DNA from 4 places in the Pseudomonas palleroniana genome. Region 1 is predicted to be linked to each of the others. Evidence: predicted binding sites of a transcription regulator. Region 1 holds the regulator's gene; each other region holds the start of a gene.
The links. Region 1 encodes FliA, which starts transcription of late flagellar genes. Its sites were predicted from a motif close to CTAAAGTTTNNNNNNNNNNNGCCGNTAA; they were not measured.
Positions count from the first base shown of each region.

Region 2: the regulator FliA is predicted to act here: its motif matches at 2,542-2,569, upstream of MJP36_RS03095 (methyl-accepting chemotaxis protein).
Region 3: the regulator FliA is predicted to act here: its motif matches at 4,328-4,355, upstream of motA (flagellar motor stator protein MotA).
Region 4: the regulator FliA is predicted to act here: its motif matches at 2,088-2,115, upstream of flgM (flagellar biosynthesis anti-sigma factor FlgM).

Region 1 is NZ_CP092411.1:2,417,128-2,424,511, forward strand. It holds gene flhF (flagellar biosynthesis GTPase FlhF) at 1-528, shown strand, start outside; gene fleN (flagellar synthesis regulator FleN) at 634-1,467, shown strand; gene fliA (RNA polymerase sigma factor FliA) at 1,464-2,204, shown strand; gene MJP36_RS11135 (chemotaxis response regulator CheY) at 2,373-2,747, shown strand; gene MJP36_RS11140 (protein phosphatase CheZ) at 2,767-3,555, shown strand; gene MJP36_RS11145 (chemotaxis protein CheA) at 3,567-5,837, shown strand; gene MJP36_RS11150 (protein-glutamate methylesterase/protein-glutamine glutaminase) at 5,886-7,019, shown strand; gene MJP36_RS11155 (flagellar motor protein) at 7,019-7,384, shown strand, end outside.
Region 2 is NZ_CP092411.1:723,037-730,420, forward strand. It holds gene MJP36_RS03080 (putative bifunctional diguanylate cyclase/phosphodiesterase) at 1-12, shown strand, start outside; gene MJP36_RS03085 (NorM family multidrug efflux MATE transporter) at 26-1,429, opposite strand; gene MJP36_RS03090 (LysR substrate-binding domain-containing protein) at 1,581-2,501, shown strand; gene MJP36_RS03095 (methyl-accepting chemotaxis protein) at 2,669-4,645, shown strand; gene pdxR (MocR-like pyridoxine biosynthesis transcription factor PdxR) at 4,661-6,181, opposite strand; gene MJP36_RS03105 (benzoate/H(+) symporter BenE family transporter) at 6,393-7,384, shown strand, end outside.
Region 3 is NZ_CP092411.1:6,095,704-6,103,087, reverse strand. It holds gene serB (phosphoserine phosphatase SerB) at 1-832, shown strand, start outside; gene asd (archaetidylserine decarboxylase) at 971-1,831, opposite strand; gene rhdA (thiosulfate sulfurtransferase) at 1,848-2,663, opposite strand; gene MJP36_RS27480 (HDOD domain-containing protein) at 2,721-4,256, opposite strand; gene motA (flagellar motor stator protein MotA) at 4,424-5,275, shown strand; gene motB (flagellar motor protein MotB) at 5,279-6,301, shown strand; gene rsgA (small ribosomal subunit biogenesis GTPase RsgA) at 6,350-7,381, opposite strand.
Region 4 is NZ_CP092411.1:2,015,353-2,022,736, forward strand. It holds gene MJP36_RS09200 (MFS transporter) at 1-304, shown strand, start outside; gene MJP36_RS09205 (flagellar brake protein) at 364-1,113, opposite strand; gene MJP36_RS09210 (flagellar protein FlgN) at 1,209-1,679, opposite strand; gene flgM (flagellar biosynthesis anti-sigma factor FlgM) at 1,728-2,051, opposite strand; gene flgA (flagellar basal body P-ring formation chaperone FlgA) at 2,195-2,956, opposite strand; gene MJP36_RS09225 (chemotaxis protein CheV) at 3,048-3,980, shown strand; gene cheR (protein-glutamate O-methyltransferase CheR) at 4,022-4,849, shown strand; gene flgB (flagellar basal body rod protein FlgB) at 5,083-5,490, shown strand; gene flgC (flagellar basal body rod protein FlgC) at 5,494-5,937, shown strand; gene flgD (flagellar hook assembly protein FlgD) at 5,954-6,685, shown strand; gene flgE (flagellar hook protein FlgE) at 6,717-7,384, shown strand, end outside.

The sequences.
Region 1 (7,384 bases):
CAGGAACAGCTCAAGACCCTGGGGCGCATCCTCAATGTGCCGGTGACCCACGTCGACCCGGGCCAGTCCCTGGCCAATGCCCTTGACCCGCTGTTGCGCAAGCGCGTGGTGTTGATCGACACCGCCGGCCTGCAAGCCAGCGATCCGGCGCTGCGCATGCAGCTGGAAAGCCTGGCCGGGCGTGGCATCAAGGCGAAAAATTACCTGGTGCTTGCAACCACCAGCCAGAAACAGGTTCTTACCGCTGCGTACCACAGCTACAAACGTTGCGGCCTGGCGGGTTGCATCCTCACCAAACTAGACGAAACTGCAAACTTGGGTGAGGTGTTGAGCCTGGCTATCGGTCATGAATTACCGGTTGCCTACCTGACCGATGGCCCGCGGATTCCAGATGATTTGCATCTGCCGCGTCGTCATCAGTTGGTCAGCCGTGCTGTCAGCGTGCAAATGCAAGAAGAGCCTAGCGAGGAAGCGATGGCTGATATGTTCGCCGACCTTTACCACAACCCGGCAAAACGGGTGGGGTGAGGCAGGATGAGCACTGTGAAATGTATCTACATTGATGGTCTGCAAGCGATTCACGCGACCAAGCCGTGTAGCCTGCGTCTAAGCAAGACAAGGTAAAGAAATAAAATGGGCAGCATGCATCCTGTACAGGTGATCGCGGTGACCGGCGGCAAAGGTGGCGTCGGGAAAACTAACGTGTCGGTGAATTTGTCCCTGGCCCTGGCAGAACTTGGCCGTCGCGTCATGCTGCTGGATGCTGACCTGGGCCTGGCGAACGTGGACGTTCTGCTGGGGCTGACACCCAAACACACCCTCGCCGATGTGATCGAGGGCCGTTGCGAGCTGCGCGATGTGCTGCTGCAAGGCCCCGGAGGCATTCGTATCGTGCCTGCCGCCTCGGGCACCCAGAGCATGGTGCACCTGAGCCCGGCGCAGCACGCCGGCCTGATCCAGGCGTTCAGCGATATCGGCGACAACCTCGATGTGCTGGTGATCGACACCGCCGCCGGGATCGGCGAATCCGTGGTCAGCTTCGTGCGCGCCGCGCAGGAAGTATTGCTGGTGGTCTGCGACGAACCCACCTCGATCACCGACGCCTATGCTCTGATCAAACTGCTTAACCGTGACTACGGCATGAACCGCTTCCGCGTGCTGGCCAACATGGCCCAAAGCCCGCAGGAAGGCCGGAATCTGTTCGCCAAGTTGACCAAGGTCACGGACCGTTTTCTCGATGTCGCCTTACAATACGTTGGCGCAGTTCCCTATGACGAGTGTGTGCGCAAGGCCGTGCAAAAGCAGCGTGCGGTCTATGAAGCGTTCCCTCGTTCCAAATGCGCGTTGGCGTTCAAGGCTATTGCCCAGAAGGTCGATACCTGGCCGTTGCCTGCCAACCCGCGGGGGCATCTGGAGTTTTTCGTCGAGCGATTGGTGCATCAGACGAGCGCAGGACCGGTGCTATGACAGCCAGCGGCTATAACCTTTACAAGAAATCGGCACGTGACAGCCAGGGCGAATTGATCGAGCGTTATGCGCCCTTGGTCAAGCGCATTGCCTACCACTTGCTGGCGCGCCTGCCGGCCAGTGTGCAGGTGGAAGACCTGATCCAGGCCGGCATGATCGGCTTGCTCGAAGTGTCGACCAAATATGACGCGAGCAAGGGTGCGAGTTTCGAGACGTATGCGGGTATCCGTATCCGTGGCGCGATGCTCGATGAGGTCCGTAAAGGGGATTGGGCGCCGCGTTCGGTACACCGCAACACGCGAATGGTCAGTGATGCCATTCGCGCAATTGAAGCAAAAACCGGTCGTGACGCTAAAGATCATGAAGTTGCGGCCGAACTCCAATTGAGTCTCGATGATTATTACGGGATTTTGAACGATACCTTGGGCAGCCGCCTGTTCAGTTTCGACGACCTGTTGCAGGACGGCGAACACGAAGGGCTGCACGAGGACGGCGCGAGTGCACATCTCGAACCGTCGCGTGACCTGGAAGATGAGCGTTTCCAGAGGGCGTTGGCGGACGCGATTGCCAATTTGCCGGAGCGTGAGCGACTGGTGTTGGCGCTGTACTACGACGAAGAGCTGAACCTCAAGGAAATCGGTGAGGTCCTGGGGGTCAGCGAATCGCGTGTCAGCCAGCTGCATAGCCAGTGCGCAGCCCGCTTGCGGGGGCGGTTGGGGGAGTGGCGCGCGCGCTGACAGGCAGTGTGGGGACACTGTAGACGCGCCGCGAAAGTCGAAGGCTTTTGCGGGGTCGTGCCGTGGTGCCCTGGGCAGTCCTTTGTTGTGTAACGCCTGTTGATTGAAATGGCGCGTCCAGGTGCTGGGCGCGTTTAAGACTGCTTGGAGGTCGAATTGGACAAGAACATGAAAATCCTCATCGTTGATGACTTCTCAACGATGCGGCGGATCATAAAAAATCTGTTGCGTGACCTTGGGTTCACCAACACGGTCGAGGCGGATGACGGCCTTACGGCGATCCCGATCCTCAACAGTGGGAGCATCGACTTTCTGGTAACGGACTGGAACATGCCGGGCATGACCGGTATCGACTTGTTGCGCCACGTGCGCGCCGACGAAAAATTGCGCAGCCTTCCCGTGTTGATGGTGACCGCCGAAGCCAAGCGTGAACAGATCATCGAAGCCGCCCAGGCCGGGGTCAACGGTTACGTGGTCAAGCCATTCACTGCACAGGCGTTGAAAGAGAAGATCGAAAAAATCTTCGAGCGCATCCACGGCTAACGCCATCGCAGGGGGAGCTATGGAGCATACAGAATCATCACAGAAAGACTTTGAGTCGACTCTGAAAAAACATGCCCACCAGTTGGTCGAAAGCCTGGAAAAAGGTCAGTTCGGCGACGCGGTGCAGTTGATCCATGAGCTCAATCAGACGCGTGACCGCGGCCTGTATCAGGAAGTGGGCAAGCTGACACGTGAGCTGCACAGTGCGATCGTCAATTTTCAGATTGACCCGCACATGCCCCAGGCCGAAGAAATTTCGCAAATCACCGATGCCACCGAACGCTTGTCCTATGTGGTCAGGCTGACTGAGGCGGCGGCCAACCGCACTATGGACCTGGTGGAAAACGCCACGCCGCTGGTCAACGGCATGGCCAACGAAGCCCAGGCCCTCAGCGTTGACTGGGGCCGCTTCATGCGTCGCGAAGTGGGCGCCGAAGAGTTTCGTGAATTGGCGCGTCGGGTTGAAGGTTTCCTGTCGCGCAGTGAGCAGGACAACCGTACGGTTTCCAGCAACCTCAACGACATTTTGCTGGCCCAGGATTACCAGGACCTCACCGGTCAAGTGATCAAGCGTGTGACCCAGTTGGTCACCGAAGTGGAAAGCAACCTGCTCAAATTGGTGCTGATGGCCGGCCAGGTCGACCGCTTTGCCGGTATCGAACATGACCGCGCAGCGATCCTTTCGGAAAAAGATCCACAAAAACATCTCGCCAAGGGTGAAGGTCCGCAGATTCATGCCGATAAACGTGAAGACGTCGTATCCGGTCAAGATGACGTAGACGATTTGCTGTCCAGTTTAGGCTTCTAAGGAGCACCCACATGAGCTTCGGCGCCGATGAAGAGATCCTTCAGGATTTCCTTGTAGAGGCCGGCGAAATTTTAGAGCAACTGTCCGAGCAACTGGTCGAGCTGGAAAGCCGCCCGGATGATGCGAACCTGCTCAATGCAATTTTTCGCGGTTTTCACACTGTAAAAGGGGGCGCCGGCTTCCTCCAGCTCCATGAGCTGGTGGAGTGCTGCCACATCGCCGAGAACGTGTTCGACATCCTGCGCAAGGGTGAGCGTCACGTTGATTCGGAATTGATGGACGTGATTCTCGAAGCCCTGGATGCGGTCAATGGCATGTTCAGCCAGGTCCGTGAACGCGCGCCGATCACGGCTGCCACGCCCGAGCTGCTGGCCGCCCTGGCGCGCTACGCAGAGCCTGCCGACACCTCGGCCGCGCCGGCGGTGGAAGCCGCCCCGGAACCGGAACCGGTTGCCGAGCCTGAGCCGGATGTGACCGATAGCGAGTTCGAGCAACTGCTCAACTCCCTCAGCGCGGCGAAGGCCGAAGCCGAAGCTCCGGCGGCACCTGCTGCCGTGCCGACCAGCGAAGACATCACCGACGCCGAATTTGAATCCTTGCTCGACCAGTTGCATGGCAAGGGCCAGTTCGCCGCCGATGCCGTGGCGCCTGCCGCAGCTTCCGAAGCGCCTGCGGCCCCGGCCAGCACCGACATTACCGACGACGAATTCGAAGCGTTGCTCGACCAACTGCACGGCAAAGGCACGTTCGCGGCCGAAGCCCTGCCGGAAGTTGCCGCGACAGCGGCTGCGCCGACGGCTGCCAAGCCGCCTGTTACGCCGCCTGCCAGTGCGCAGCCAGCCGGCGACGGGCTGATCTCCGAGCACGAATTCGAAGCCTTGCTCGACGAATTGCACGGCAAGGGCAAGTTCAGTGAAGTACCCCCGACGGCGGCTGCGACCGCTACCCCGGTAGCGGCGAAACCTGCACCTGCACCTGCTGCTGCACCTGCTGCTGCACCTGCTGCTGCACCTGCTGCCGCCAAGCCGGCTCCTGCTGCTGCGCCGGCCGCTGCAGCGCCTGCACCGGCGCGTGCCGCCGCTGCACCAGTGGCCGAAAAGCCGGCCAGCGAAGCCGAAACCACTGTGCGCGTGGACACGGCGCGGCTGGACGACATCATGAACATGGTCGGCGAACTGGTGTTGGTGCGTAACCGCCTGGTACGCCTGGGCCTGAGCAGTGGCGACGAGTCGATGCAGAAGGCCGTGTCGAACCTCGACGTGGTCACCGCCGACCTGCAGACCGCTGTGATGAAAACGCGGATGCAGCCGATCAAGAAAGTCTTCGGCCGCTTCCCGCGCCTGGTTCGTGACCTGGCGCGCCAGCTCAAGAAAGAGATCAACCTGGAGCTGGTGGGGGAAGAAACCGACCTCGACAAAAACCTGGTCGAGGCCCTGGCTGACCCGCTGGTCCACTTGGTGCGCAACGCAGTCGACCACGGCGTCGAAACCCCTGAAGAACGTGAAGCCTCGGGCAAGTCCCGCGGCGGCAAGGTGATTCTGGCGGCCGAGCAAGAAGGCGACCATATCCTGTTGTCGATCACCGATGACGGCAAGGGCATGGACCCGACCATCCTGCGCAACATTGCAGTCAAGCGCGGTGTGATGGACAAGGATGCCGCCGACCGTCTGACCGACACCGAGTGCTACAACCTGATCTTCGCCCCGGGCTTCTCGACCAAGACCGAGATTTCCGACGTGTCTGGTCGTGGCGTCGGCATGGACGTGGTGAAGACCAAGATCAGCCAGCTCAACGGCTCGATCAATATCTACTCGACCAAGGGCCAGGGCTCGAAGATCGTGATCAAGGTGCCGTTGACCTTGGCGATCATGCCGACCCTGATGGTGATGCTGGGCAACCAGGCGTTCGCGTTCCCGCTGGTCAACGTCAATGAGATCTTCCACCTCGACCTGTCGCGCACCAATGTGGTGGATGGCCAGGAAGTGGTGATCGTGCGTGACAAGGCGCTGCCGCTGTTCTACCTCAAGCGCTGGCTGGTTGCGTCGGCTGCCCATGAAGAGCAACGCGAAGGCCACGTGGTGATCCTGTCCGTGGGCACCCAGCGTATCGGCTTTGTGGTCGATCAACTGGTGGGCCAGGAAGAAGTGGTCATCAAGCCTTTGGGCAAAATGCTGCAGGGAACCCCGGGCATGTCGGGTGCGACCATCACCGGTGACGGTCGGATCGCGCTGATTCTCGATGTTCCGAGCATGCTCAAGCGTTACGCCGCTCGGCGTATTTGATTCTGGTGGGGGTTGGGCAATCGTGCCGCCCCACCTAACGGAGTGTTTATGGCAGTCAAGGTCCTGGTGGTGGACGATTCGGGTTTCTTCCGCCGCCGCGTCTCGGAAATTCTTTCCGCCGATCCGACCATTCAGGTGGTCGGCACGGCCACCAACGGTAAAGAGGCGATTGATCAGGCCATTGCGTTGAAGCCGGACGTGATCACCATGGACTACGAGATGCCGATGATGGATGGCATCACGGCAGTTCGCCACATCATGCAACGCTGCCCGACCCCGGTATTGATGTTCTCGTCGCTGACCCATGAAGGTGCCCGGGTAACCCTGGATGCGCTGGACGCGGGTGCGGTGGACTTCCTGCCGAAGAATTTCGAAGACATCTCGCGCAACCCCGAGAAGGTCAAGCAGATGCTGTGCGAGAAGGTGCACAGCATTTCCCGCAGCAACCGCCGCAGCCTGTTCAGCACGCCTGCGCCAGTGGCGGCACCTGCGGCACCTGCGGCACCTGCGCCGACCAGTTCCTCATTCGCGCGTCCGGCGCCTGCGCCAGTGGCGCGGCCCGCCGTGGCTCCCGTCCGTGCTTCGGCGCCGAGCGCTCATTCGCCCGCGCCCAAGCGCAAAGCCTACAAGCTAGTGGCTATCGGTACCTCAACCGGCGGCCCGGTCGCCCTGCAACGCGTATTGACCCAACTGCCGGCCAACTTTCCGGCGCCGATAGTGCTGGTGCAGCATATGCCCGCCGCGTTTACCAAAGCCTTCGCCGAACGTCTGGACAAGCTGTGCCGCATCAGCGTCAAGGAAGCCGAAGACGGCGACATCCTGCGTCCTGGCCTGGCGTTGCTGGCGCCGGGTGGCAAGCAGATGATGGTGGATGGCCGTGGCGCGGTGAAAATCCTGCCGGGCGATGAACGCCTTAACTACAAGCCGTGCGTGGATATCACCTTCGGTTCGGCGGCCAAGTCCTACGGCGACAAAGTTCTGGCGGTGGTGCTCACCGGCATGGGCGCCGACGGCCGTGAAGGCGCACGCCTGCTCAAGCAGGGGGGCAGCACGGTCTGGGCCCAGGATGAGGCCAGCTGCGTGATCTATGGCATGCCCATGGCCATCGTCAAGGCCGACCTGGCCGACGCCGTGTACAGCCTGGACGACATCGGCAAGCACCTGGCGGAGGCCTGCCTCTGATGGATGTGTTGAGCTTGATCGGTATCACCCTGGCGTTTGTCGCGATCATCGGCGGCAACTTCCTCGAAGGCGGCCACCTCGGCGCCTTGGCCAACGGCCCGGCGGCGTTGATCGTGATCGGCGGCACCGTGGGCGCAGCCTTGCTGCAATCGCCCCTGAGCTCGTTCAAGCGTGCCATGCAGATTCTGGTGTGGATCATTTTTCCACCGCGTATTGACCTGCTCGGTGGCATCGATCGTGTGGTCAACTGGAGCCTCACCGCGCGCAAGGAGGGCCTGCTGGGTCTGGAAGGCGTGGCCGATGCCGAGCCCGACAGCTACGCGCGCAAAGGCTTGCAGCTGCTGGTGGACGGCGCCGAACCGGAA
Region 2 (7,384 bases), 1.7 Mb from region 1:
CTGTTGGGCTAGTGGCTTGCAGACCCTAGTCCGGCAGCATGGCCTGAAATTCAGTGCGAATTTCAGGCTCCTGGCGAATCATCCGCTTCATCTTCGCTTCAAACGCCCAGGTCAGGGCGATGGCCGCGCACGCCAACCCCAGCGCCAGGCCCCACCACACCCCGGTCGGTCCCCAGCCCAGGGTAAAGGCCATCAACCACGCCGAGGGTGCGCCGATCAGCCAATAGCAACCCAAGCCCACCAGAAAAGTGGTCTTGGCGTCCTTCAGTCCGCGGATGCATCCCATGGCGATGGTCTGCACGCCGTCGAACAGCTCAAACCAGGCGGCCACGGCCAGCAGGCTGACGGCCAGGACGATGACATCGTGGAAGGCGGGGTCGTCATGGTCCAGGAAAAGCCCGATCAGCGGGTCGGAAAACAACCAGAGTACCGCCGCAAACCCTAGCATTATCATCGCGCCAAAACCGATGCCGACTCGCCCGGCCAAGCGCGCCTGCAGCAGCTGCCCGGCACCGTAATGCTGGCCGATGCGCATGGTTACCGCGTATGACATGCCCGCCGGCACCATGAACGCTACCGAAACAATTTGCAGCGCGATCTGGTGCGCCGCCAGCTGCGTGCTACCCATGGTGCCCATGCACAACGCCGCGAAGGCGAACAGCCCGACTTCCACCGCATAGGTGCCACCAATCGGCAGGCCCAGGCGCCACAGCTCGCGCAGGTATCGGGTGTTGAGGCGTAGCAGGCCCGAACCCAGCGGGTAGGCCGCGTAGGCCCGGTTGCTGCGGATGTACCACATCAGTGCCAGGGCCATGCTGGTGGCTACGATGGCCGTCACCAGGCCGATGCCCATCAAGCCCAGTTTCGGCAGGCCGAACATGCCTTCGATCAACGCATGGTTGAGCAGGTAGTTGAGCACGGTGCCGCACAGGCTGATCACCATGACCGGCGTCGCCTTGCCGATGGCGCTGGTAAAGCCGCGCAGGGCCATGAAGCTCAGGTAGCCGGGCAGGGCGAACGGCAGGATCGTCAGGAATTGCCCTGCCGCGTGCACGTTGGATTCGGTTTGGCCGAACATCAATAGTACTGGCTTGAGGTTCCACAGCAGCAGCGCCGCCGCCAGGGCCATCAGCCAGGCGAGCCACAGCCCGGCCTGGGTCAGGCGGGTGGCGCCTTCGATATCGCCCGCGCCGTGACGAATGGCAACCAGGGTGCCCACGGCGGCAATCACGCCAATGCAGAAAATCGCCACGAATGAGTAACTCGCTGCACCCAGGCCACCACCGGCCAGAGCTTCGGGGCTCAGGCGGGCCATCATCAGGGTATCGGTCAGCACCATCAGCATGTGGGCCAACTGTGAGGCAATCAACGGCCCCGACAGCCGCAGAATGGCCCAGAGTTCGCTACGCGCCGGATGTTGCATGATCATCACGCTCGAAAAGTCAGAGGGTTGGGGAAGGGTTGATTCTCGACGCTCTGGGTTCAATGCACAAAACGATAAATGCGATCATCAGCATGATTAAAACTCATGCCTGAGGGATTCTGGTAGGGTTTGGGGATTGCCCCGTAGGAGCTTCTCAATGTCTCGTCGTATGCCTGCGCTTTATGCCTTGCGCGCCTTTGAAGCCGCTTCCCGGCATAACTCCTTCACCCGTGCGGCGCAGGAGCTGTCGATTACCCAGAGTGCAGTGAGCCGGCACATTCGCACGCTGGAGGAGCATTTTGCCTGTCGCCTGTTCCAGCGCAGCGGTCGGACCTTGCAGCTCACTGAAGCCGCGCGCCTGTTGTTGCCCGGCGTGCGCGAAGGTTTCGCTGCCCTGGAGCGGGCCTGCGAGACCTTGAACGCCGAAGATGACATTGTGCGCATGAAGGCACCGCCCACGTTGACCATGCGTTGGCTGCTGGCGCGGCTCAGCCGCTTCCGGGCCCTGCAGCCGGGCAATGAGGTGCAACTGACCAGCGCGTGGATGAGCGTGGATGAGGTGGACTTCAATCAGGAGCCCTTCGACTGCGCGGTGCTGCTCAGCTACGGGCATTTTCCGGCGGATCTGGAGGCCGTTTACCTGTTCCCCGAGTTGCTGGTTCCAGTGGGGGCGCCGAACCTGCTGGAGGATGGGCCTTGGGACGTCGCGCGCCTGGCCGGCGCCGAACTGTTGCATCCCACGCCCGACCGCCGCGATTGGCGCAACTGGCTGGAGCGCATGGGGCTGTCATCTCAGGTGTCGCTCAAGGGCGGGCAGGTGTTCGACACCCTTGAGTTGGGCATGATCGCTGCCGCGAGAGGTTACGGGGTCTCCATGGGCGATCTGTTGATGGTGGCCGAGGATGTGGCCCAGGGGCGCTTGAGCCTGCCCTGGCCGACAGCGGTGGCCAGTGGGGAAAACTATTACCTGGTATGGCCGAAAACCCGCCCCGGTGGTGAGCGCTTGCGGCGGTTGGCGGAATTTCTTCAAGGGGAAGTCCGTGCGATGGAATTGCCGCAGGTTGAGCGCCTGGATTGAGCGTGTTTTGCAATCGTTTGCGCGATACCTCTGCGCAGCACTCAAGTATTGCCCGCACCCGCCGAAGAAGGGGTGTTGGAACTATCGTGCCCTATTGCTACCCACTAGATAATTTGCCGAGCAACGCTATGAGATCAGGATGATCCTGGCCTCGGCCAGGAGCTGTCATGTCTCAACCTCGCGCTCGGATCGCCTCCCAATTAGGTCTCGCCTTGGCCGTGATTCTGGCTGTTGCCATCAGCGGCAGTACGGTTTTCGCCCTGCGTTCCCTCGACTCCGCCAACCTCGACACCCGCGAGGAACACCTGGCCAGCGAGGCACGCCTGCTCGCCGATCAACTCAATACCTTCCACGGCACCTTGCGCGAAAGTACCCAGCGTTTGAGCGGGCTGTTTGAAAAGCGCTTCGGCGCCGGGTTGAGCGTGCGGCCGGACCAGCCGGTTACCGTGGCCGGTGTGCAAACGCCGAGCCTGTACCTGGGCGACGTGGTGTTGAACAACAATTTCGGGGAAGTGGACGCTTTCAAGCAAATGTCCGGCGGTGTGGCGACGGTATTCGTACGCAGCGGTGAAGACTTTGTCCGCGTCAGCACCTCCTTGACCAAGCAGGACGGCAACCGCGCCATCGGCACCGTGCTCGATCACCAGCACCCGGCGTACCAGCGGCTGCTGGCTGGGCAGGGTTATGTCGGCCGTGCGGTGTTGTTCGACCGGGCCTATATGACCCAGTACACCCCGGTGCGTGACGCTGGCGGCAAAGTGATCGCCGTGTTGTTCATCGGTTTTGACTACACCGATGAGCAGAAGGCCCAGTTCGACAATCTCAAGCGTTTCCGTATCGGCCAGACCGGTTCCCTGGCCTTGCTCGATGAACAGAAACACTGGCTGGTACCACCCGCTGGCGTGCAGGCACCGGACCAGGCCATCCCAGTGATGCTCGAACTGGCGAAAGCGCCGGGCGAAGGGCAATTCTGGAGTGACAAGAACGAAGACTTCTATAGCGTCGCGGTGCCCTTTGAGGGCGGCCCGTGGTCGGTTGTGGCGAGCATGCCGAAGTCCGAGATTCGCTCGGTGACCTGGGCGGTGGGGATCCGCCTGGTGATCGGCAGCGTGTTGGCGATGTTGCTGGCGGTGGGCGCAGTGGTGTGGTTGCTGCGCCGCAAACTGCAGCCCCTGAGTGACCTGGTGCGCCAGGCCGAAGCCCTGGGTGCCGGCGATTTGAGCGCACGCTTGAACGTGTCCAGCCATGATGAAATCGGCCAGTTGGCGCGCGCCTTCAACCAGATGGGCGAAGCGCTGTCGACCATGGTGTCGCACATCCGCAAGGCAGCCGAAGAGGTCAATAGCCGGGCGCAGGCATTGTCCGGTCTGTCCGGCGGCGCGTATGAAGGCATGGAGCAACAGTCCGGCGAGATCACCAGCATGGCCGGTGCGGTGGAAGAATTCAGCGCCACGTCGTTGAACATTGCCGACAACATGGGCAATACCGAACGCCTGGCCCAGGAAAACGCCCAGCAAACCCGCATCGGCCGTACCTCGATGCAAGAGGCGTCGTCGTCCCTGGAACACATCGCCGCTGCGTTGAACAGCACGGCTACGGTGATCAACACCTTGGGCCAGCGTTCCCAGGAAATCGGCGGGATTGTGGGGGTGATCACCTCGATCGCCGAACAGACCAACCTGCTGGCGCTCAACGCCGCGATCGAGGCCGCCCGTGCCGGTGAGCAGGGGCGTGGCTTTGCCGTGGTTGCTGACGAAGTGCGCAACTTGGCGTCGCGTACCCGCCAAGCCACTGACGAAATTTCCGGGATGATCCAGAGCATCCAACAGGAAACCGGCAACGCCATCAGCACCATGGAACACGGCAATGTACTGATGCAGGAAGGCTTGTCGCGTAACGCCGACGTGGCCTCGGCCCTGGCGCGTATCGACGAACAAAGCCGCTCGGCCGGGCAGCAGTTCGCGGCGATCACCACGGCGACCCAGGAGCAGAGCAGCACCGCCAATGTGCTCAGCAGCAATCTGCAGAGCATTGCGTTGGCCAACAGCGAGCAGCGTGAAGTGGTGTCGAACCTGGCGATTACCGCCAAGGAGCTGGAAACCCTGGCGGCGGGCTTGCGCCATGAAGTAGATCGGTTTCGTTGATCGTTTTGCCCTGGGTCACTTAGCCCAGGGTGTCGCCTGAGGTGTTCTCAGCGCCTTGGCCAAACGCAGTACGGCGGCTTCGATTTCATGGGCGGTCAAGGACGAGTAGCCCAATAACCACCCTTGTTTCTTCTCATCGCCAGCATACAGCCTGCTGAGGCCGGGCAGTTGTACACCGCAGCTCTCAGCCTGGCGGATAGTCATTGCCTCCGACCAGCCATCGTGCAGCAAACACGGAATTTGCAGCCCGCCCTGGGGGCGAGACGCGGTGACGATATCGCCCAAGTGTTTGCCTAGGGCATCCAGCAAGATCGATTGGCGTCCGGCGTAGAGCTTGCGCATTGCGCGGACATGGGCGTTGTAATGGCCGTCTTCCATGAAGCGCGCCAGCGTCAGTTGCTGGAGCTGTGGCGTGTGGCCATCCATCATGCTGCGGGCATAGGTGAAGGCGCTGATCAGTTCGTGAGGCAACACCATGTAACCCATGCGCAGGCCGGGGTAGAGGGTCTTGCTGAAGGTGCCGATGTACAGCGTGCGCTGGTATTTATCCAAGCCTTGCACGCAGGCGGTGGGTTTGCCGTCATAGTGAAACTCGCTGTCGTAGTCATCTTCAATAACCCATTTGCCCTTTTCTGCCGCCCAGTTGATCAACTCAAGGCGTCGCTCCAGTGGCAACGTGGCGCCGGTGGGGTATTGGTGAGAGGGAGTGACGTACACACAATTGGCGCCGCTGCGGTCGGCGTGCAGCAGTTCGGTACGTATGCCCAGCCCATCGACATCAATGGGTATGACCTTGGCCTCTGCGGTTTCGAAGGCTTTGCGGGCGCCGAAGTATCCTGGATTTTCCATCAGAATCGGTTTGCCGACGTCTACTAGCAACTGAGCGCATAGGAAAAGCGCCTGGCGAGTACTGCTGAGCACCAGTATCTGATCAGGGGAGCATTTGGCCCCGCGCTCCAGGTTCAGATAGGTGGCGATGGCTTTGCGCAATGGTTCGGCTCCCTGCGGGTCGCCATGCAATAACACGCTGCTGCGATAGTCTTTCGTCACTTGGCGTTGCAAGCGCTCCCATACATCGATCGCAAACGTCCGGGTCTCAGGCAGGCCGGTGGCGAATGCCCTGATCATCTGTTGATCGTTCACGCCACCGCTGTCGAGGATCATGCGACCGCGTTGGCTCAAGCCGACACCCGCTTCAGCCCGGCTGCTTTTGTCTTCCAGCGCCTTGATACGTCGGCGGGGCTTTCCGCACAGCTCGGCGCCTATGGCTTGGCATACATAACTGCCTGAGCCCCCGCGGCGCACGATAAAACCATCCCGCTGCAGCAATACGTAGGCGTTCTCTACGGTATCGCGAGCCACTCCCAGAGATTTGGCCAAAACCCGTGTCGCAGGCAGCTTGAGACCGGGGGCGAGTGCATCGTCAAGGATCAGGACGCGCAGTGCGCGTTGAATTCGCTGATGCAGATCCAATACCTGAAATTGCGCATCGTTGATCCGCATTTTCAGCGTTTCCAGCTCGAACGTCCTTTTCATACGGTCTGCCCTGCTTTGATGAATTGGCCTGTAATGCCAGGCCAGTTTATCCCTAGACTTTAGTCCGCACTACAGCCCTGCGCGTGCAAGGCTGGCACGCGTGGTCTGCGTCCGACTCCTTCGGAGTAGGTGGATGACCCCGGGCATTCCAGAGCTATGAATTATCTTCACGCGAGGTTTGATACCTCGTATTGCAAGGAGCAAATGACGCATGTCTTCCTCAACCTACCGGTCATCGTTGCGGCTGCATGAGCTTATCCATCCCGTGATGGCCGGGCTTATTTCCGTCATCGTCAACTATGGCGGCACATTCGTTCTGGTTTTCCAGGCGGCCAAGGCGGCCGGGCTTAGTCCCGAATTGACGGCTTCGTGGGTCTGGTCGGTTTCGATTGGTGTTGGAGTGACCGGCTTGTTTCTCAGTTGGGTGAGCCGTGAGCCAATCATTACTGCGTGGTCGACGCCCGCTGCGGCGTTTCTGGTTGTGGCGTTGTCCACCACGCCCTATGCCGAAGCCGTCGGTGCGTACATTATTTCGGCCATCGCGTTTGCGCTGCTTGGGTTGTCCGGTTGTTTTGAAAAAGTCATCCGGTTGATTCCACGCGGTATCGCTGCGGCCATGTTGGCCGGAATTCTGCTGCAGTTCGGGATTGGCGCATTTGAGGGCGTGAGCCTGGATCCCACGCTGGCTGGGCTGCTGGTTGCCACCTATGTGGTGCTCAAGCGGTTTGCCCCTCGCTATGCGGTCGTCGGCATTCTGGTAGTCGGGCTGGTTTTTCTGCTTGCACAGAACCGAGTGGATCTTTCGGGGTTGTCGCTGCAAGTGGCGGCCCCCGTTTTCACCACGCCCCAGTTTTCGATTAATGCGCTGCTCAGCGTGGCACTGCCGCTGTTTCTGATCACCCTCACGGGTCAGTACATGCCCGGCATGCTGGTGTTGCGTAATGATGGTTTCCAAGCCAGCGCGAACCCCATCTTGATGGTGACCGGGTTGGGCTCGCTGCTAATGGCGCCCTTCGGCTCGCACGCGTTTAACATCGCGGCCATCACCGCAGCCATCTGCACTGGCAAGGAAGCATCGCAAGACCCATCCAAGCGTTGGATCGCTGGCGTGGCTGCGGGCGTGTTCTACATCCTTGTCGGGGTGTTCGGGGTGACCTTGGCTGCCGTATTCATGGCATTCCCGGCGACATTCATTACGACACT
Region 3 (7,384 bases), 2.5 Mb from region 1:
CATCGACCGTCTGTCGGGTCGTATGCCCCTGGACACGCCAGCCGACAAAGGCAAGGGCTGTATCGAGTTCTCTGTGCGTGGCGAGCCTGCTGACCCGCAGGCATTACGCGCCGAATTCCTGAGCGTGGCCCAGGCGCTGAATGTCGACATCGCCTTCCAGGAAGATTCGCTGTTCCGCCGCAATCGTCGCCTGGCGGTGTTCGACATGGACTCCACGCTGATCGAGGCCGAAGTGATTGACGAGTTGGCCAAGGCCGCCGGTGTGGGCGAGCAGGTCTCCGAGATTACCGAGCGCGCCATGGCCGGCGAACTGGATTTCCGTGCCAGTTTCAAGGAGCGCCTGGCGCTGCTCAAGGGGCTGGACGTGAGCGTGCTGGATTCGATCGGTGCTTCGCTGCGATTGACCGAAGGCGCTGAAACCCTGTTCGCTGAACTCAAGCGCCTGGGTTACAAAACCGCGATCCTGTCCGGCGGCTTCACCTACTTTGCCAAGCAACTGCAGGCCAAGCTGGGTATCGACTATGTGTTCGCCAACGAATTGGAAGTGGTGGATGGCAAGGTGACCGGCGTTGCGGTAGAGCCGATTGTCGATGCGCAGCGCAAGGCCGACCTGCTGAAGGAATTGGCCCATAAGGAAGGTTTGCGCCTGGAGCAGACCATTGCGGTCGGCGACGGCGCCAATGACTTGCCGATGCTGGCGATTGCCGGGTTGGGTGTGGCGTTCCGCGCCAAGCCGCTGGTCAAGCAATCGGCCAAGCAGGCGATTTCGACCCTGGGGTTGGATGGCGTGTTGTATCTACTGGGCTTTCGCGACCGCGATGGTCAGCTCTAAGCGGCTCTCACTGTAGGAATACAAGCAAAAATGTGGGAGGGGGCTTGCTCCCGATAGCGGTGATTCAGTCAACAGATGTACTGACTGATGCTATCGGGAGCAAGCCCCCTCTCACATTTGATTTTCGTCGGCTTCAGGTCAGGCTTTAGGTGAACCAATACCCTGGCCCATCTGCACCGGCGAACCTGCCACCAGTTCTTCAGCCCACTTCACCTGATCCGGCCCGAACAGCACGATGGCGGTCGAACCCAGCTTGAAGCGGCCCAGCTCCGCACCTTTCTCCAAGTGAATCGGCGCACGCGCGGCTTCGTCGTAGCGGAAGGTTTTCAGCTCGCGTTTCGGTGGTGTCACCAGGCCTGCCCACACGGTTTCAATCGACGCCACGATCATTGCACCCACCAGCACTACCGCCATCGGGCCGCGTTCGGTGTCGAACAGGCAGACAACACGCTCATTACGCGCAAACAGCTCCGGCACGTTTTCAGCCGTGGTCTGGTTCACCGAGAAAATCCGCCCGGGCACATACACCATCTCACGCAACGTACCGGCCAGGGGCATGTGCACGCGGTGGTAGTCTTTGGGCGACAGGTAGATCGTGGCGAAATCGCCGCCCATGAACGGCGCAGCAACCGCTGTATCACCACCCAACAGTTCCACCACGCTGAAGCTGTGGCCCTTGGCCTGGAACACGCGGCCGTGTTCGATAGGGCCAAGCTGGCTGACCGCGCCATCGGCAGGGCTGAGCACTGCGCCTGGGGTTTGATCCAGCGGGCGAGCACCGTCTTTCAGCGCGCGGGTGAAGAAGGCATTGAAGTGCTCGTAGGCGGTCAGGTCTTCAACCAGGGCCTGGGACATGTCCACTTGATAGCGCTTGGCAAACCAGCGGGTGAAGGCATTCTTGAACCAGCGCACGCGACACTCGGCAATGCACCCGGCCAGGCGCGACAGCAAGTGGTGCGGCAACAGGTACTGGCTGAGGATGAATAACTGCTTTTTCATTGACTGTCCTTAAACCTTAAATCTCAACGGGGGTGTCGGGGTGGTTGCCCCATTCGCCCCAGGAACCGGCATAACCTTTGACTCGCGGATAACCGAGCGCCTTGGCCACCAGGTAGGTGAAGCCAGAGCGATGGTGAGTCTGGCAGTGGGTGATGATTTCTTTGTCGCGGGTCAGCCCGAGGTCTTCGAGGATCTGCGGCATGTCACGACGGATGCGCAGGTTGCGTGCCTTGTCCATGCCGGCAGTCCACTCGAAGTTCACCGCGCCGGGAATGTGACCGCCCTTGGCGGCGAGGACTTTCTCGCCGGAATATTCCAGCGGTCCGCGTGCGTCCCAGATGCCCAGGTCAGCCGCGCCGAGACGGCTTTGCAGGTATTCGCGGGTGGCGGTAGGGCCGTCGTGCAAGGTCAGGCTGACCGGGCCACCAACGGGGGCGGGCACCTCGGTGGAAAGCGGGTGCTGGCTTTCCAGCCATGCGAGCAGGCCGCCGTCCAGGTAGTGGTATTTCTGGTGGCCGATCACGTCGAGCATCCAGATAAAACGTCCGGCCCAGCCACCGCCTTCGTCGTCGTAGACCACGTAGGTTGCGTTCGGGGTGTGGCCCAGTTCGCCGAACAGCTTTTGCAGGTCGGCTTTGCTCGGCAGCAAGCCGGGAGCCGGTGGCTGGCCCAACTGGGTGCGCTTGGGGTCAACGAAATGCGCGCCTGGGATATGACCCTCGGCGTAGCGGGCGGCGCTGGTGAGGTCCACCAGAATCAGGTGTTCGGCATCCAGTCGACCGAGCAGGTCGCCGGGTTCGATCACCAGCGGCAAGCCAGAGAAGTCAGGCATGTGAGGTCTCCTGGGCACAAATGTTGGCGATAAAGGACGGCGATTGTAGCGCAAGCATCAAGTGCTGCGGTTGGTAAAGCTGTGCAGTGCTTTCTCGACGCATTGCGCTGTTTTGCCGAAGGCCTGCACCGTGGTTTCCGAGAACGGCCCGCCGCCCTGGTCGGCGACCATCAGCATGACCACTCGGCCGTTGCAGCTCAGGGAGCGCAACAACAGGTGTTCGCCGGTAAACAGGCGACGCAGCACTGGCGGCAGCAGTGCAGAGAACTGTGCGTGGTTGTCGGGTGTGAGACGCACCTGCGCGGACTTTTCCAACAGCCGTTGCAGCAGCGTGCTATTGACCACGTCCAGGCTCAGGTTTGCGGCGTCCTTGGGCAACCCTTCGGCTTGATGCACGCGCAAGGTACTCAAGGCGCGGTCGGCCATGAACAGCAGCACCCGTTGCATGCCGCTCGCCACCAATGCTTCTTTGGCGCAAGTGGTCAGGTGCATGGCGTTGGCAAAGCGGTTCGGTTCAACCAGCAACTCGGTACAGCGCTTGCGCCATACGGCCAAGGCTTCGGCGGTGGGCGGTGGTGCGGGCAGCAAGCCGCGATGGACCTTCTGTACATGCCACGGCCAGATCAGCGACAAGGCCGGGTGCCAGAGGTCGGGCATCAGGGTATGGCGGGCGCTGGTCACCGCTTGCTGGTGGGCTTGCTGCTGCACGTCGCCCAGGGGGGCTTCCAGGTAGAGCGCAGTCAGATATTGCCAGCGTTCGGTATGCGGGCAGGTCCAGGACTCCTGGGCCGACATTGCCAGGCCGTTAGCCAGCAGCACCGTATTGGCCGGCTGGTTCAACCAACGGCGCAGGTTGGGTTCGGCGTCGAGCAACTGCTGATGGCGCAGTTCATCTTCCTCGCGGGCGATATGCAGCGCCTTGACCAGCAAGCGTTGTTCGCTCAGCAGCAGGTTGTAGCCCTGGGACACCCAGATCGGCAAGTGCCACGCTTCGGTCAAGCCAAGGCACAAATCCAGCAGCCGTACGCCGAACAATTCCTGCTCGACCTGGCGTGCCGGCTGGCCCTTGTGGATCACCCGCAATTCCCATTCTTCCAGGAGCTTGGGGTAGGTGACGGCCATCGGCCAAAGCGGCGATAAAAACAGCAGGCTGCCCCAGTGAATGTCTTGCCACAAGCGCGCCAGGCGACTGCCGAATAAACCGTTGGCTTGCTGCGACGCGTGCAGGCTCACCAGCAGCAGTTGGCGCAAGGCCACGGGGATTTCCTTGGCCGGCACCGAGGGCAGGCGCGCCAGTAATTCTTCGGCACGCTTGAGGCCGAGGCGGTTGAGCGCCACTTCGAGGTTTTCCGCAGGGGCCGCGAGGCTGCCGTGGGTGTGGCTGTTGGCCTCGCGCATCACGCTGAGTACCAACGCCGGGCTGTCTTGCATCAGCTCGGCAATATCTCGCAATGAACTGCGGCTATCGCGAATGGCTTTGCACACGCGCTCGTGGCTGGCTTGGGGAATAGGCAGCAGCACATCATCCAGGCGCTTGATCCAAGCGGCGAGGGTGGTCGGTTTTGCAGTTGGGACTGTCGTTTCATTAGCCATGATTGGGGCGCGGTCATCACATGCATTCAACACGCCCGGAATGGGCCGAATTGGCTTTTCGCCTTAACGGGCTATAGTCTGGCGCAGTTTTGCCGATAAGTAGAACAAGAGTTTTTCTGCTACACCCACTATGTCCATGAACCCGACGGCGCAAGTACCCATCTCCTATGGCTAAAATTATCGGCATCATCGTCGTCCTCGCGAGCGTGCTCGGCGGTTACGTCCTTTCCCACGGTAAAATTGCCGCGTTGATCCAGCCTTTCGAAGTGATGATCATCGGCGGGGCGGCATTCGGTGCATTCCTGCAAGCCAACCCTGGGTACATGACCATGCATGTGGTCAAAAAATCCCTGAGCATGTTCGGTTCACGCTTCTCCCACACCTTCTATCTGGAAGTGCTGGGCCTGGTCTACGAGATCCTCAACAAGAGTCGCCGCGAGGGGATGATGGCCATCGAGGCCGACATCGAGGATGCGGCGGCCAGCCCGATTTTCGCCAAGTACCCGGCCGTGCTCAAAGACGAGCGCATGACCGCCTATATCTGCGATTACCTGCGCATCATGTCTTCCGGCAACATGGCTCCCCACGAGTTGGAAGGCCTGTTCGACATGGAGCTGTTCAGCCTCAAGGAAGAACTGGAACACCCCTCCCACGCTGTCACCGGCATTGCCGACGGCATGCCGGGCTTCGGTATCGTCGCGGCGGTACTCGGTATCGTGGTGACCATGGCGTCCCTGGGCGATGGCGACCAGAAGGCCATCGGCATGCACGTGGGTGCGGCGTTGGTGGGGACATTCTTCGGTATTCTTGCGGCCTACGGTTTCTTTGGCCCGCTGGCGACTTCCCTGGCGCATGATGCCAAGGAAGAGATCAACCTCTATGAAGCGATCAAGGCGTGCCTGGTCGCTTCGGCCTCCGGCATGCCGCCATCGTTGGCGGTGGAGTTCGGTCGCAAGGTGCTGTACCCGAAACATCGCCCAAGCTTCGCCGAGCTGGAGCAAGCGGTTCGCGGTCGCTAAGCCATGGAAAACAATCAGCCGATAATCATCAAGCGCGTCAAGCGCTTCGCAGCGGGGCACCACGGCGGCGCCTGGAAAATCGCCTTCGCCGACTTTGCGACGGCGATGATGGCGTTCTTCCTGGTTCTGTGGCTGATGTCTACCGCCACGCCGGAACAGAAGATCGCCATTGCCGGTTACTTCAAAGACCCCATTGGCTTCTCGGAAAGCGGTACGCCTTTTGTGATCGACCTCGGCGGTTCGCCGCAGTTGGCGCCTGAGCGCACGATCAACCCGGAGGTCAAGACCGAGGCCCCCCAGGAAAAAATCCCCGTCGAGCGCGACACGGTCGAGGCCATGGCTGAGCAAGTCGAGCAGGAGCGCCTGGAACTGTTGCTCAAGGAGCTGCAGACCAAGGTCGAAGAAAACCCGCAACTGCTGAAGTTCAAGGATCAGATCTCCTTCGAGATCACGCCCGAGGGCCTGCGTATCCAGATCACCGACGCCGCTAACCGGCCGATGTTCGACTCCGGCAGTGCCCGCTTGAAGCCGTACTTCGAAGATATCCTGCTGGCCATGGCCGACACCATCAAGGCGGTGCCGAACAAGATCAGCATCAGCGGCCACACCGACGCCAAGCCCTATGCAGGCCAGGGCGACTTCGGCAACTGGGAGCTCTCGGCCAACCGCGCCAACGCTGCCCGTCGTGCGCTGGTGGCGGGCAGCTATCCGGACCCGCAAGTGGCGCGAGTGGTGGGTTTTGCTTCGTCGCAATTGTTTGATCCCGCAGACCCGTTCAACCCGGTCAACCGCCGGATCGATATCGTGGTGCTGACCAAAAAGGCCCAGCGCGCGATCGAGGGTGATCACAGTGCGGCGCCTGCGGTACCGAAACCTGGCGAAGGCGCGCCAGGGGAAGTCCCGGCTGACCCGAACGCCATTCCTCCAGGGCAGGAGCCGTTGCCGGCCCATGAGCTACGGCAGAAGCTGAACCTGTTTGATGATGGTGGAGTGAAGGATCCTACGGTGCCTGCACCCAAGTCGTAATCACCATGCAAAAGGCCGCGATGATCGCGGCCTTTTCGTTGGTGCAGGTTAGTAACTGTTCTCCGGCAAACTCGCGATGATCGACCGATAGCTGTTCATCCGTTGCTGCTGCACACGACCATCTTCCAGGGCCTTGAGCAACGCACAGCCCGGCTCACGGTCGTGTTTGCAGTCGCGGAAGCGGCAGGTGCCGATCAGGTCGTTGAATTCGATGAAGCCCGCCTCCACATCGCTGCGGCTGACATGGCCGAGGCCGAATTCCCGGATGCCCGGGGAGTCGATCAGCTCACCGCCACCGGGGAAGTGGAACAGTCGCGCGGTGGTGGTGGTGTGGGTGCCCTGGCCGGACAGCTCCGACAGCGGCCCCACGCGGGTCTCGACTTCCGGCAGCAGGCTGTTGACCAGCGATGACTTGCCTACGCCCGACTGGCCGACGAACACGCTGATGCGCCCGTCCAGTTGTTGTTGCAGCTGTTCCATGCCATTGCCGTGATGCGCCGAGACTTCCAGCACCGGGTAACCCAAGGTGCGGTAGACCGCCAGCAATGCGTTGAGCGCCGGCGCGTTTTGCTCGTCGATCAGGTCGAATTTGTTCAGCAGCAACAGCGGGCGAATGCCGGCATGTTCGGCGGCCACCAGATAGCGGTCGATCAGGTTGGCATGGGGCTCGGGCAGCGGCGCGAACACAATCACGATCATGTCGACGTTGGCGGCTACCGGCTTGAGCTGGCCACGGCTGTCCGGGCGGCGCAGTTCGGTGGTGCGTGGCAATTGAGCGACGATTACGCCAATGCCCTGGTTGCCGGCACGCCACACAACCCGGTCGCCGGTGACCAGCGCAGGCAGGTTGGCGCGCAAGTGGCAGCGGAAAACCTGGCCGGCGAGTTCGCCTTCCAGCGCCTCGACCTCGACCTGCACGCCGAAGTGCGCGATCACCAGGCCCGTTTGTTCGGGGCCCAGGTCGCCGCCTTCGAGCGCTTCCACGGCGGAGGATTCACGTTTGGCGGCGCGAGCGGCGCGTTCACCCTGAATCTTTTCGATGCGCCAGTTTTGGCGGCGATTGAGCTGGCGTTTGGCCATTGG
Region 4 (7,384 bases), 400 kb from region 1:
CCTGTGCGCGCTGATTCTGGTCTGGCGTATCCGTCCGAAAGCCGTGACTAACCTGCATCAGGTTGATGATGCTCCGCTGCACCACGTAGCGATGCCCGACAGCATGTCCAGTTCACCCTTGGTGGCTGCGCTCGATCCTCGTGTCGATGAGGCGGTGGTGCAGGAGCAGATGCAAACCACCGTAGCTGAGCCTGGGGCCGACGCTAATCCGCAAGCACCGACCGAGGGGGATGCACTGGATACTCCACCCGAGCATCCAGACCCGGATAATCATCCTCATGACCTGAGCAAGGCACGCCCCTGAATATAAAAACGGGCAGATCCCATCAGGATCTGCCCGTTTTTTGACGCGAGTTTCAAGGCTTAAAAATCATCATCCTTGTCGAAGCGTCTCGCTTCACGCTGCAGCTGATACACAAACCGTTCTACCTGGCGCTGCACCAGGCCGCTCATGTTATGAAAGCGCACGCCGGCGAAAGTGGTATTGATCTTGTCTTCGAAGTGCAGATAACGCAGTTCGACGGACGTGCTCATGCTGCCAAAGGGCAGGGCAGCGATAAAGCGGTCATACACCTGACCCAGTTGCAGGCGCTCGGATATGTCGCCTTCAAAGCGCAGCTTGCAGCCGGTAGCGGAAATATCCAGTAGCTTGCCACTGATAGGGGCCTTGAGCTTTTCGCCGCCCAGCTCGATGTTCACCAGCTGTGCCAGCTTCAACGCAGCGCGGAAGGCATTGCGTCGCTGATGATAGACCACTTCGCCAGGTATGCTACCGGTGTAAATGCGGTGACCACCTTTCTCGCTGATGGCCAGCGTACCGTTGCTTTCCCAGGCAACCCGCACACCCTCATGAAAGCCTTCAATGCGGAAGGACTCGCCATTCTCGAGGTAGCGTTCGCCATCGCGGGGAATCATTTCGTCCAAGGCCAGCGTCTTGCTGTCCCGGTCAACGTCTACCAGGTAGCTTTGAAAGCGCTGGCTGCGCTCGTGGAAAGTGATGATCAGTGGATCATGGCTTTCCTGCAGCATTCGCAAAGTACTGGCGATTTCCAGAGGCGTGGTGAGGACCTTTGGTGGCTGCGGGGCATCTTCCGCATTAAGGGCGTTGAACACGGTTCTTCCATCTCCAGACAAAATACGACTACACGCAAGAAGGGGCATTTTGCCAGTATGTAGCGTGCCTTGGATAGGCGCGCGGTGAACCGGCGTCAGGCTTGGCTGCGGGTGCTTGGTTTGACCAGGCGCGAGGTCGAGCCTTGGGCGTTGTAGAGGGCCGGAGGTTCTCCGCCGTGGAGTATGCGCAACTGGTTGGCGGTCGTGGCTTGCTGAAGCTGGATCGACTGACCGTTGAGCAGGTTGGCTTCCTGGCACTGGGCGAGCAATTGATTGAGCGCGCTACTCTGGGTCAGTAGTTGATCACCGACCGAGGAATGGCTGGCCAGTTGGGCAAGGCCGTCGTGATCAGCCGGCAGGCCCAGGCTGATGAGAATTTCGCTGCGCTTCTTGCCGTGTTGTTCAAGCAGCACAATCAGCGACTGTTTGCGTGCCAGGATTTCTTCCAGCAAACGCATATCCCGGCCATACAGGGCCAGGGATTCCTCTTTGAGCAACTCGAGCAAATGTTGCGTCGGCGCCAGATCATCAATGATCAGTTGGAGCAAATGTTCGTCGTGGTGCATGGCTGGCCTTGGGTTTTAAGCGTCCAAAAGCCCAGCGCAGGCCTTTGCCTAGCGCTCGGCTTCGAAGTTAAGCAGCTTGCTGGCTACACGGTTGCTGTCGACTTTATAGCTGCCATCGGCGATAGCCTGTTTCAACTCGGCCACACGGGCTTTATTGACAACCGGTTGATCGCGCAGCGAGTCAGTGACCTTCTGCAACTGTTGAGCCTCATTGCTCAGGTGTACCGATTCCCCGCTCTGGCTGACACCGGCCGGTTCTGCCTTGGTAGGCGCAGGCTGGGACTTGGCTTCTACACTGTCCTTGGCACCACCGGTGCGCGTAGAACCGGGCAAAGCCGGGGCGTTATTCAAACGACTGAAATCAATGACCATGTTAAAAAACCTCTGGGTATTTGGACGCTTGCCATGTTTTCGGCCATACCCGGATAAACTTTAGGCGCGATTGAGAATAAACCTGAATGCGCGGATGTTCAGCCCACAGTGTAGGAAAAGCCAGCGTCCTATGCCAGTGAACTCTATAACGCCACCTCGACTTGTCCCGGTGCGGTCACCTGCGCCTTGATCACACGGTTGGAGTTGAGGTTCTTGACGCGAATCTGTTCGCTCATGCCGCCGTTGGACAGTGCCTCCCCCGGCATTTTTACTGTCAATGCGCCGCTACTGGCGGAAATCACCACCTGATCCCCCTTGCGAATCACCTCGGCCTGTTCCAGATGGACCAGCGTGATGACTTGATCGGTAACCATTGGTCGGGTCAATTTCTGCCCGATGGCTTGGTCCACCGATGTGAGATAGCCCTGGTTGATCTGGCTGATATCACGTTCGCGCAGGGCAACATCTTCGAAGCCGATGATGCCGGTGCGCTTCAGCGGGCGTGTCACCACCACGACATCGCGGAACAATTTGACTTGAGCGGGCACGAACACCGTCCAGGGCGAAGCGCCTTCACAACGGACTTTGACCGTGACGCGACCAATAGGCTGGGCAGGGCTTTCCAAGGTGGCAGTCAATTCCTTGTCGCACATTGGCATGCGCAGGCGAGGGTCTAACTGGTTGACTTGGATCTCGTAGCGTCCCGGCGTTTGTGTGGTTGTCAGATAATCTTCTACAGTGAACTCAAGAAAGCCCTGAGTGACGCCGATAAGTAGATCAGGCAATGTGACGTTGTCGGCACGGGTCGTAGCGCCTGCCGTCAAGGCAAGCAAAACCATCGTGGCGCAGAGCAGTCTGCGGTAGCGAGGGCGGGGGTGTCGGGAAACTGTCGTTTTAATGTCCATGGCCAATAAATAGCAAAGCTCGTGCCGTTTCGTGTTAGGGCGCGCGCCGCCTTGTAGGTATGGCCCAAGGTTTTAGCGTAGGAGTGCAGGCATGGCAGGTGTAATGGATTCAGTAAACCAGCGTACACAGCTGGTAGGGCAGAATCGCCTGGAGTTGTTGCTTTTTCGCCTGGACGGCAGCCAGCTATATGGCATCAACGTGTTTAAAGTTCGGGAAGTGTTGCAGTGTCCCAAATTGACGATCATGCCCAAATCCAGCCCTGTGGTGTGTGGTGTAGCCAACATCCGTGGTGCGACCATCCCGATTCTTGACCTGGCACTGGCCACAGGTTCCGCCGGTTTGCAGGACCGCGGAAGCCCGTTCGTGATCATCACGGAATACAACACCAAGACCCAGGGTTTCCTGGTGCGCTCGGTGGAACGTATCGTCAACATGAACTGGGAAGAGATCCATCCGCCACCCAAGGGCACTGGGCGCGATCACTACCTCACGGCGGTGACGCGGGTTGATAACCAGTTGGTGGAAATCATCGACGTGGAGAAGATCCTCGCCGAAGTGGCGCCGACCTCGGAGTCTATCTCGGTAGGCGTGGTCGACGCGGAAACCGCGCACAAGGCGGTATCCCTGCGCGTACTGACCGTGGATGACTCCTCGGTCGCTCGCAAGCAGGTCACGCGTTGTCTGCAAACCGTTGGCGTGGACGTGGTGGCTCTTAATGATGGTCGCCAGGCGCTGGATTACCTGCGTAACCTGGTCGATGAGGGCAAGAAGCCGGAAGAGGAGTTCTTGATGATGATTTCCGACATCGAGATGCCGGAAATGGATGGTTATACCCTCACGGCCGAAATACGCAGCGATCCACGCATGCAAAAATTGCATATCATCCTGCATACTTCATTGTCGGGTGTATTCAATCAGGCAATGGTCAAGAAGGTCGGCGCTGATGACTTCCTGGCCAAATTCCGCCCTGATGACCTGGCATCCCGGGTAGTCGACCGGATCAAGGCTGCAGATCACGGCTAGGGGATTTCCCTAGCGATCACACGATTTAAGAGGCGGTATCATTGTCTACGGGTAATTTGGATTTCGAACAGTTCCGGGTCTTCCTGGAAAAGGCCTGTGGCATATTGCTCGGTGAAAACAAGCAGTACCTGGTATCCAGCCGTCTCAACAAGCTGATGGAGCAGCAGGGTATCAAGTCGCTGGGCGAGTTGGTTCAGCGCATCCAGGGACAGCCGCGCAGTGGGCTCAAGGAAATGGTGGTCGATGCGATGACCACCAACGAGACCCTATGGTTTCGCGACACCTACCCCTTTGAGGTGCTCAAGAGCAAAGTGCTGCCGGAGGCTATCAAGGCCAGCCCGGGCCAGCGCCTGCGCATCTGGTCGGCGGCGTGCTCTTCGGGGCAGGAACCGTATTCGATCTCGATGTCTATCGATGAGTTTGAGCGAACCAACATGGGCCAGCTGAAGGCGGGGGCACAAATTGTTGCCACCGACTTGTCCGGCACCATGCTGACCAATTGCAAGACCGGCGAATACGACAGCCTTGCTCTGGGGCGTGGGCTTTCCCAGGAGCGCCTGCAGCGTTACTTTGAGCCTAAAGGGGCAGGGCGATGGGCGGTCAAGGCGCCGATCAAGAATCGCGTGGAGTTTCGCTCGTTCAACCTGCTCGACAGCTATGCCAGTCTGGGCAAGTTTGACATGGTGTTTTGCCGCAACGTGCTGATCTATTTCTCGGCCGAAGTGAAGAAAGACATCCTGTTGCGCATCCACGGCACCCTCAAGCGTGGCGGCTACCTGTTCCTGGGGGCTTCAGAAGCGTTGAACGGTTTGCCGGATCATTACCAGATGGTGCAATGCAGCCCTGGGATCATCTACCAGGCGAAGTGATGCACCCTTGAACAAAAAAATGGGAGGCCCCACACAGGCCTCCCATTTTTTCGCCTCAAAGCGGCAACATGCATTGCCGCTTTACTGGCTTCACGCGGAAGTCCATTGCCGCTTTTCTGGCATTGCCGCTTAACAGCATCCAGCAAACCCTTGAAATACGGGCCTTCGAAGAATTGGCATGAGCCTTGCTATAACCCAGATACGAAAAGCAGGTCAGCCTAAAGGTTTCCGCCATGAGCATCAGCTTCGATAAAGCGCTCGGTATCCACGAACAAGCCCTGGGCTTCCGCGCCCAGCGTGCCGAAGTCCTGGCCAACAACATTACCAACGCCGACACCCCGAACTACAAGGCTCGGGATCTGGATTTCTCCGCTGTGCTCGCGGCGCAGCAGGACAAGACCAAGAACGGCACCTTTGCCTTGAATATGACCAATAGCCGGCATATCGAAGCACAGGGCCTGAGCAGTGGTGATGAGGCGTTGTTGTATCGCACGCCGATGCAACCGTCGATCGACCAGAACACCGTCGACGCCCAGCTGGAGCAATCGGCCTATGCCGAGAACTCGGTGAACTTTCAGGCCAGCTTCACCCTGCTCAACAGTAAATTCAAAGGGCTGATGTCAGCCCTGCGTGGAGAGTAAGCCATGTCCCTGTCCAGTGTTTTCAATATTGCCGGCAGTGGCATGAGCGCGCAGACCACGCGTTTGAACACCGTCGCCAGTAACATCGCCAACGCCGAGACCGTGTCTTCGAGCATCGACCAGACCTACCGCGCCCGTCACCCGGTGTTCGCCACCATGTTCCAAGGTGGCCAGGGCAACGGCAGCGATTCGCTGTTCCAGAATCAGGATGCCGCAGGCTCCGGCGTGCAGGTGTTGGGTGTGGTCGAAGACCAGAGCAACCTTGAGGCCCGCTACGAGCCCAACCACCCTGCTGCGAACGAAAAGGGCTACGTGTACTACCCCAACGTCAACGTGGTCGAGGAAATGGCTGACATGATCTCCGCCAGCCGCTCGTTCCAGACCAATGCGGAAATGATGAACACCGCCAAAACCATGATGCAGAAGGTCCTGACCCTGGGTCAGTGATAAGGGGCGCCAAATAATGGCCATTGTTGATACCACTAATCCAGCCAACACGCCGGTTCAGGACCTGTTCAATACCAAGGTCAAGACGGCGACAGACAACAGCAGTCTCAATAACGCTGCCAAGGCCGCCACGGGTAACCAGGCACTGGGCAAGGATGCGTTCATGCAACTGCTGGTGACCCAACTGAAAAACCAGAACCCGCTGTCGCCCCAGGATAACGGCGCGTTCGTGGCGCAACTGGCCCAGTTCAGCAGCCTGGAAGGCATCAACACCCTGAATGACTCGGTGAATGCGATCTCCAGCAACTTCAGCTCGTCGCAGGCGCTGCAAGCCTCGTCGTTGGTCGGGCGCTCGATCATCACCCAGACCGACAAAGCGTTGGTCGATACCAGCAAGAGCATGACCGGCTCGGTGGCGGTGACGGCAGCGACGGGTAACGTCTCCGTCAAGATCACCGACAAGGATGGGAACGTGGTGCGCACCATCGATATGGGCGCCCAGAGTGCCGGTAATAGCAGCTTTATCTGGGACGGCAAGAACGACAAGGGTGAAGTCGCTCCAACGGGCACCTACACCTTCAACGCCACCTACAAGAATGACAAGGGCGACTCTGCTGCCCTGTTGACTTCGCTGCCCGCCACGGTGACCAGCGTGACATTGAGCAAGACCGGCGGCGAGATGCTGCTCAACCTTGCAGGTGGCATGGGCAGCGTCAAGCTGTCGCAAATTCAGACTATCGGTACATAGAGCCGGCTAAATACGGCAGAGGGAGAGAAACATGTCTTTTAATATCGGCCTTAGCGGCCTCTATGCGGCCAACAAACAGCTGGACGTGACCGGTAACAACATCGCCAACGTTGCGACCACCGGCTTCAAAACGTCGCGTGCAGAATTCGCCGACATCTACGCAGCTTCCAAGCTGGGTACTGGCCAGAACAGTGTCGGCAGCGGTGTGAGCCTGGCAGCCGTGTCCCAGCAATTCACCCAGGGTGATGTCGTCGGCAGCGGCGGCCTGTTGGATATGGCGATCCAGGGGGGCGGCTTCTTCGTCCAGAAGGGCAGTGACGGGTCGCTGGAATACACCCGTAACGGTTCCTTCCACTCGGATAAAGACGGCTTCATCGTCAACAACACCGGTACCTCGCGCTTGCAAGGCTACGCGGCGGATGCCAATGGCAACATTATCAAGGGCGCCCTGACCGACTTGCAATTGAACCTGTCGAACCTGCCGCCCAAGGCCTCCACCAAAGTGGACTCCCAAAGCAACCTGAACTCATCGTCGCCGGTGATCGACCAGACGGCCACACCGTTCGATCCCACCAAGTCCGAAACCTTCACGACCCAATACAACACCACCTTGTATGATAATCAGGGCAACTCACATTCGATGGTGCAGTACCTGGTCAAGACCGGTGGCAATACCTGGAATTCCTACACCCTAATCGA